2 regions of the Sporosarcina sp. AD_1 genome follow, and region 2 is predicted to be linked to the other one. Evidence: predicted binding sites of a transcription regulator. Region 2 holds the regulator's gene; the other holds the start of a gene.
The links. The regulator CtsR, encoded in region 2, represses protease genes until heat stress. The targets are predictions, from matches to a motif close to ATGGTCAATAAAGGTCAAACA.
Positions count from the first base shown of each region.

Region 1: the regulator CtsR is predicted to act here: its motif matches at 1,576-1,596, upstream of clpP (ATP-dependent Clp endopeptidase proteolytic subunit ClpP).

Region 1 is NZ_JBPVIR010000009.1:69,892-73,308, forward strand. Features, by position in the region: gene ACSW3C_RS16705 (gluconeogenesis factor YvcK family protein) at 1-9, shown strand, start outside; gene whiA (DNA-binding protein WhiA) at 40-981, shown strand; gene ACSW3C_RS16715 (HPr family phosphocarrier protein) at 1,018-1,275, shown strand; tRNA gene ACSW3C_RS16720 (tRNA-Arg) at 1,419-1,490, opposite strand; gene clpP (ATP-dependent Clp endopeptidase proteolytic subunit ClpP) at 1,675-2,277, shown strand; gene ACSW3C_RS16730 (LemA family protein) at 2,467-3,045, shown strand; gene ACSW3C_RS16735 (TPM domain-containing protein) at 3,045-3,417, shown strand, end outside.
Region 2 is NZ_JBPVIR010000003.1:253,473-256,889, reverse strand. Features, by position in the region: gene bioB (biotin synthase BioB) at 1-29, shown strand, start outside; gene ACSW3C_RS07515 (hypothetical protein) at 96-788, opposite strand; gene ACSW3C_RS07510 (N-acetyltransferase) at 1,002-1,580, opposite strand; gene ACSW3C_RS07505 (CtsR family transcriptional regulator) at 1,861-2,337, shown strand; gene ACSW3C_RS07500 (UvrB/UvrC motif-containing protein) at 2,362-2,916, shown strand; gene mcsB (protein-arginine kinase McsB) at 2,906-3,417, shown strand, end outside.

The sequences.
Region 1 (3,417 bases), on a different contig from region 2:
GCCCGTTAACATGTGGAAGTGCCGGGAAAGGGGATTATCATGTCTTTTGCGGCAGAAGTGAAGAAGGAATTGACGCAAGTGGAATCCGATGATTGTTGCATTAAAGCCGAGATTTCGGCATTCATCCGGATGAACGGTGCTCTCTCCTTCTCGAACAAACAGCTGAGCCTGGATGTTCAAACAGAAAACGCGGCGATTGCCAGGCGTTTGTATTCCAACGTCAAGAAATTGTATCCTTATAAAGTGGAATTGCTCGTTCGGAAAAAAATGAGGCTGAAGAAGAACAATATATACATATGTAGAATCAGGGAAGGTGCCAAACAGCTTCTCGAGGATTTGTATATTTTGACTGGCACATTTCAGTTCAATAATGAGATTGCGGCACCTTTAGTCGAAAATGACTGTTGTAAACGAGCGTATTTAAGAGGTGCTTTTCTGGCCGGCGGGTCAGTGAACAATCCTGAAACATCTTCCTATCATTTGGAGATGTTCTCTTTCTATAAGGAGCATAGCGAGGCGCTGGTGGATTTGATGAACAGTTTTTATCTAAATGCCAAATCAATTGAGCGGAAAAAAGGCTATATCGCTTATTTGAAGGAAGCGGAAAAGATTTCGGATTTCCTCAGCCTGATCGGAGCCCATGTTTCCTTGATGAAGTTTGAAGATGTGCGGATCCTCAGGGATATGCGAAATAGCGTGAATCGACTCGTCAATTGCGAAACGGCCAACCTGAATAAAACGATCGGGGCGGCGCAGCGGCAAGTGGAGAATATCAAGTTCATTGAAAGTACAATCGGAATCGATCAACTGCCGGATCGCCTTCAGGAGATCGCGCGGCTGCGCGTCGAATACCAAGACATCACCCTTAAGGAATTAGGGGAAATGGTCTCAGGCGGACCCGTCAGCAAATCAGGAGTGAATCATCGGCTGCGCAAAATCGAAGAGATTGCAGATAAGCTTCGGGGTGGCGGCATTGAGTAATAGATGAAATCAGTGAGTGGAGAGGAGCCAAGTGTTATGGTGGAAAAAACAGTCGAAGTGAAAATGAAAACCGGGTTGCAGGCTAGACAGGCAGCCTTATTCGTCCAAGAAGCCAACCGCTTCTCGGCGGACGTCTTTTTAAAGAAGGACGAGCGTCAAGTGAACGCCAAAAGCATCATGGGCATCATGAGCCTGGCAGTAGCAAGAGGAACGTCTATCACGTTGATGGCGGATGGCGTGGACGAAGATAAAGCGATTGATACGCTTTCTGCGTTAGTGGAAAAAGAGAACTAATAAAATAAAAGTGCTGGAACCGCAATTGCAGTCCAGCACTCATTCTAGAAGATGAACGCCGTTTCTTTAAAAAGGAACGGTTCGTTTCGTTGAAAATAAAAAAATACCTTATCCAGATCAAATCTGAATAAAGTATTTGAGGACGCCCTCGGCAGGAGTCGAACCCACATTTCAAGAACCGGAATCTTGCGTGCTATCCATTGCACCACGAGGGCATATATAGTGTCCATATCTGTAACGGACAAGTTTCATTATACAAAAGAAGTGGAATGAATGCAATAGGTTTTTTAAAATGCATTATATTTGACCATTGTTGACTATAATAGGTATGATAAGGGTACAGTTGAAATACACTTTCAACAGACCGATAGTAACATCCACCTTAAAGGAGGAAATGGAATGAATTTAATACCTACAGTTATTGAGCAAACGAACCGCGGAGAACGCGCATACGACATTTACTCCCGTCTTTTGAAAGACCGGATCATCATGCTGGGAAGCGCGATCGACGACAACGTCGCAAACTCCATTGTAGCACAACTATTATTCTTGGAAGCAGAAGATCCAGAAAAAGATGTCTCCATCTACATTAACAGCCCGGGCGGCAGCATCACAGCCGGTATGGCGATCTACGATACGATGCAGTTCATCAAGCCGGACATCCAAACCATCTGTATCGGGATGGCAGCTTCTATGGGTTCATTCCTCTTGACTGCTGGAACAAAAGGCAAGCGTTATGCGCTTCCTAACGCAGAAGTCATGATTCACCAGCCACTCGGCGGTGCTCAAGGGCAAGCGACGGAAATTGAAATTGCAGCAAAACGTATTCTCTTCCTTCGCGAAAAATTGAACACGATCCTATCCGAGCGCACAGGCCAGCCGGTCGAAGTCATCGCGAAAGACACAGACCGCGACAACTTCATGACTGCAGAGCGTGCGAAAGAGTATGGTCTCATTGACCACATCATCACGAGAAGCGACATGAAAGATCTTTCGAAATAAGTTAGAATCGGCGGCTATCCTCTATTCCGGAGGGTAGCCGTTTTGCGTCTAATCCAATCCGGAATAGCGTATGCTGCAAAAAAGGTGAAACTTTTTAACAAGCCAGCCAGTAGAATTAGACAACCAACGTTTCAGAGCAACCGGCAATCGGGTACAAGAAACGTATTGATGAAAGAGGAGTGGAGTTCAATGAAAAAGATTTTAGGACCGATCGCAGTCATCGTGGGCATCATCGTCATACTCGGTATTATACTTGTTCCGAGTTACAATAAGTTCGTTAATTTAGAAGAAGATGTGGATCAATCGTATGCCCAAGTAGAAAATCAATTACAGCGGCGGCTGGATTTGATTCCAAACTTGGTCAACACAGTGAAAGGGTACGCGAGCCATGAAAAAGCAGTCATGACCGAAATCGCGGATGCCCGCTCCCGTTTGGCTGGAGCCACAGGACCCGAAGAACAAGCTGCAGCTGACGCTGAGCTTACAAGTGCTCTTGGCCGACTGCTCGTCGTAGTTGAAAACTATCCAGACTTAAAGGCAGACCGACAATTCATCCAGCTCATGGATGAACTAGCCGGCACTGAAAACCGAATCGGCGTCGCACGAAAAGACTACAATGACGTGGTGGCAAACTACAACCGACAAACGAAGCGCTTCCCGGGTAAACTCGTCGCTTCCATTTTCGGATTCGATGAAAAAGAATATTTCAAAGCAGACCCAGCTGCAACTGAAGCGCCTAAAGTTGACTTCGAGGATGGCAAAGACTGATGCGCACCGCATCCCGCTTCATCCTGATGGCCCTCATCTTCATAGCGGCCATCCTGCCGGGACGGGCATTGGCAGCGGATGTCCCTCCTTGGAACAAATATGATGAGTATGTGCAAGACCATGCGAATATCTTATCAGAAGAAGAAAAGGCGGAGTTGAATCGGTTAGGGAAACAGTTGAATGATGCAACGACAGCTGAACTAGCAGTTTTGACTTTGCCGAGTATTGGCGATGAACCAGTTGATGAGTTTGCAGTAGAGGCTCTTCGTCAATATGGCTTAGGTAAGAAAGGGCAAGATAATGGGGCTTTGCTTGTTGTCACGACTGTTCCAAATTCGAGTGGCGACCGGCATTTTGAATTAACAGTTGGAT
Region 2 (3,417 bases):
CGTTGAAAAAAACACCTGCAACCGTATGATGAAAAAGGCAATCCTTACTGCAAAGCCGGTAAGTGGTTTGCCTTTTTGTTTTAGAGGCTGTGAAGTTACTTTTTCTGCAATCTTGCGGAAGGGTGCCAAGGTGTAAAATCCTCCTGCTCCATAAACCAATCGATAATGGATGGAATTTCGCTGATTGGAACTGCAGTGACTTCCTTGAGCATTTCATCGAACTCCTCTTTTTTGACCGCTGAAATATTAGCGTTTGTCACGCGCGAGGGGATGGCATGTCTTCTAATCTTATTAACCCACTCGTCCAATTTCTTCTCGCAAACAATGATGTGGTCAGCGTATTTTTTCACGCCATCTTCGTCGTAACGATAGACGAGCCGTGCTCCGACGTAATCATATTTCCGTCCCTTGAAGCCGGGGTTGGTCCAAATGCCGATTAGCAACGCATCGATTTGGTGCCAGTAGAATGTAATTGTTTCCCTCTCCCCTGTCCACTCATTTTCCGCATGAATGACATAGCCGGTCGGCGTGTCGATTTGTTCAAGTTTGGTTACGCCGCCCGTTCGTGGAGCCCGGAGAATCATAATAATGATCCAACAAAGGAAAAGGAAGAGGCCCCCGAAAATTATGGCTAGAAACCAATCCTGCGTGAGGAAGAGATCCCAAAACACAGTGAAGACAAAAATGGCAAAGATGGACATTCCGGCGATGACTGCGTAATAATACACTCTTTTCCAAGAAGGCAATGCATGTTGCCGGTCTCGCTTAGGAACTCCCTTGTTCTCCATATCATCATCTCCTTTCCCCTATGTACGTCATATCCCAATTATAGTTTCATGCAAGATAGCTGAGCAATCGTACTAAAATAGGAGAACAACCCTATTCTTGCGGGCTGTTCTCCCTATTGGAAAGAGGCGGCAGGGCCTCCTATTTCATAAGACTTGAGTTTTTATTGCAAATGTACCGGCATGATGATCCCGTTAGAAATCACACATCCTGCATCAAGCCAAATACGGTTGTAAAATGCACTTCTTCTTTTCTGTTGTAAAAACAAGCACTTTTTCTGCCGGGTCGTATGGTTCTCCGTAAAATGTTTCATCCTTGTACGTATGGATATCTTCGTACGTCATTTTCATCGCTTCGTAGACACTTTCCTCATCTGCATCATCTGGAGACCAAAATAAGATTTCCATATCATTTTGCTCCCCTGTAGCTAACGAACGTCTGCTGTAGCCGATCCGGCGTGCGTGATGAAAGTTTTCCCGGGCGTAAAACTTTAGCCGTTTTTCCGTATCGGTATCTTCGTAATCTACGGGCTCCACTTCCAGAATGATCGGTTTTCCTTTCTGTTTCAAAGAATCCAGCAGTTTCCGCCCGATTCCCGCGCCTCTTGACTGCGCCGAGACGAATAGGTAATCGATGAAGATGAATGATTCTGTCTCTACGAACATCAAAACATGATGCGGCCCTTCTTCTTTACGATAGATATTCTTCTTATCGTTTAAAAGTGCCTCCATATGTTCCTTTGACTTCATCTCTTCAATCGGGAAATATTCACTTAGCTTTTCGTACCAATTCACTTGTAGATCTCCTCCGTAGTAGTTGTCGTACCAGGAGCTTTTTGTTTGGGGATGGGTTCAGGTTGTGTATAGCATATATAACAGCTGAAGCCCATAATGTAGAGGGAAAAAGAGGTCAGAAAAAAATCCTCAACCTCTTAATTACCCGTTTAAGCCAAATCTAAACCTTCTTTTTTTGACTGCAAATCAATTGTGAAATCAACGTCTCATCGTGTATAATTAAGTCAAAGATAGTCAAAGTCAATGGCTTATCACTTCGCAACGGAAGGAGTGAAAACACATGCGGAATATTTCAGATGTAATTGAAGGATATTTAAAAAAGATTATTGAAAAGGGAGAGAACGGCGTCATTGAAATTAAACGGAGCGAAATTGCAGAAAAATTTCAATGCGTTCCTTCCCAGATCAATTATGTTATTAATACACGATTTACAGTGGAACGGGGATATGCAGTCGAATCAAAGAGGGGTGGAGGCGGCTATATACGCATCTACCGTGTGAAAACCAATTCGCATAAAGAATTGATTGAGCATATTTTAAGAGGACTTCAAGATGGGGCTACCTACACAATGGCTGAGGATGTGATCTATCGTCTGCTTCAGGAGAAAGTTATTTCAGAGCGCGAATCGAGAATCATTTTGGCTGCAGTAGACCGGACGACACTCCATTATCCGCTTCCGGAACGCGATATAATCCGAGGGAGGATATTGCAGGCGATGCTTGTGACATTAATTTACGAACATAATAAAAACCAGTGACTATAGAAGAAGAGGTGGCAAACGATGTTATGTGAAATTTGCAACGAAAGGCCGGCTTCTGTCATCTTCACACAGGAAACGATGCAAGGATCTTCTGAGCGTCATATGTGTGAAAGATGTGCTTTCCAATCCAAAATGTTTCATTTCGATCCAAACCAAGAGCCCCTGTCCATCCAGCAGTTCCTTTCTAATTGGCTTGGCGGTTCAGAGCCATTCCAGTCTCAACAGCAGGCGAAAGAGCCGTTGGCGGAAGGTCCCGAGTGTCCGGAGTGCGGATTAACGTTCAGAAAGTTTCTGGACATCGGGAAATTTGGCTGCTCCACTTGCTACGACACGTTTAGAGAACGCCTGCCTCGTTTGTTTGGCAAGCTGCATAATGGGCACTCCAGTCACACCGGTAAAATCCCTGTCTCTTTTAATGAATTATTCGCTGTGAAAAAACGGATTGAGGAAATCCGGTTGAAAATGCAAGAGGCCATCGAAGAAGAACGGTTTGAAGAGGCTGCTTCATTACGGGATGAAGCGAACGAACTGAAACGGCTCATGACGGATGGAGGAGGTGACGCCCATGTCAATTGATAATTTCATGAAAAATTCAGTGACAGGCTGGATGTCTTCTCATGGTGAACATTCCGATATTGTCATGTCGACACGAATCCGCCTAGCGAGAAATTTAAGAGGCAGAAGGTTTCCGATCGCATTTTCAGCCGAGGAAGCGAAAGATGTTGATCATCTAATTACAGAGGCACTGCTTAACTCAGAAGAAAATGGGTATTCCTATATGAAGGTCTCTGAATTGCCACTTCTTGAAAGGCAAGTGTTAGTAGAAAAGCATTTAATCAGTCCACAATTGACCGATCCGGAAAGACATGGTGCAGTCGTTCTGTCGGAGGACGAAACGCTCAGTATTATGGTGAACGAAGAGGATCATATTAGGATCCAATGCATTTATCCCGGATTCCAACTGGAAAGCGCTTATGAAAAGGCGGACCTGGTGGATGATTTCTTAGAGAAGAAAGTTCCCTATGCTTTTGATGAACAATTTGGCTATTTGACTAGCTGCCCATCCAATACAGGGAC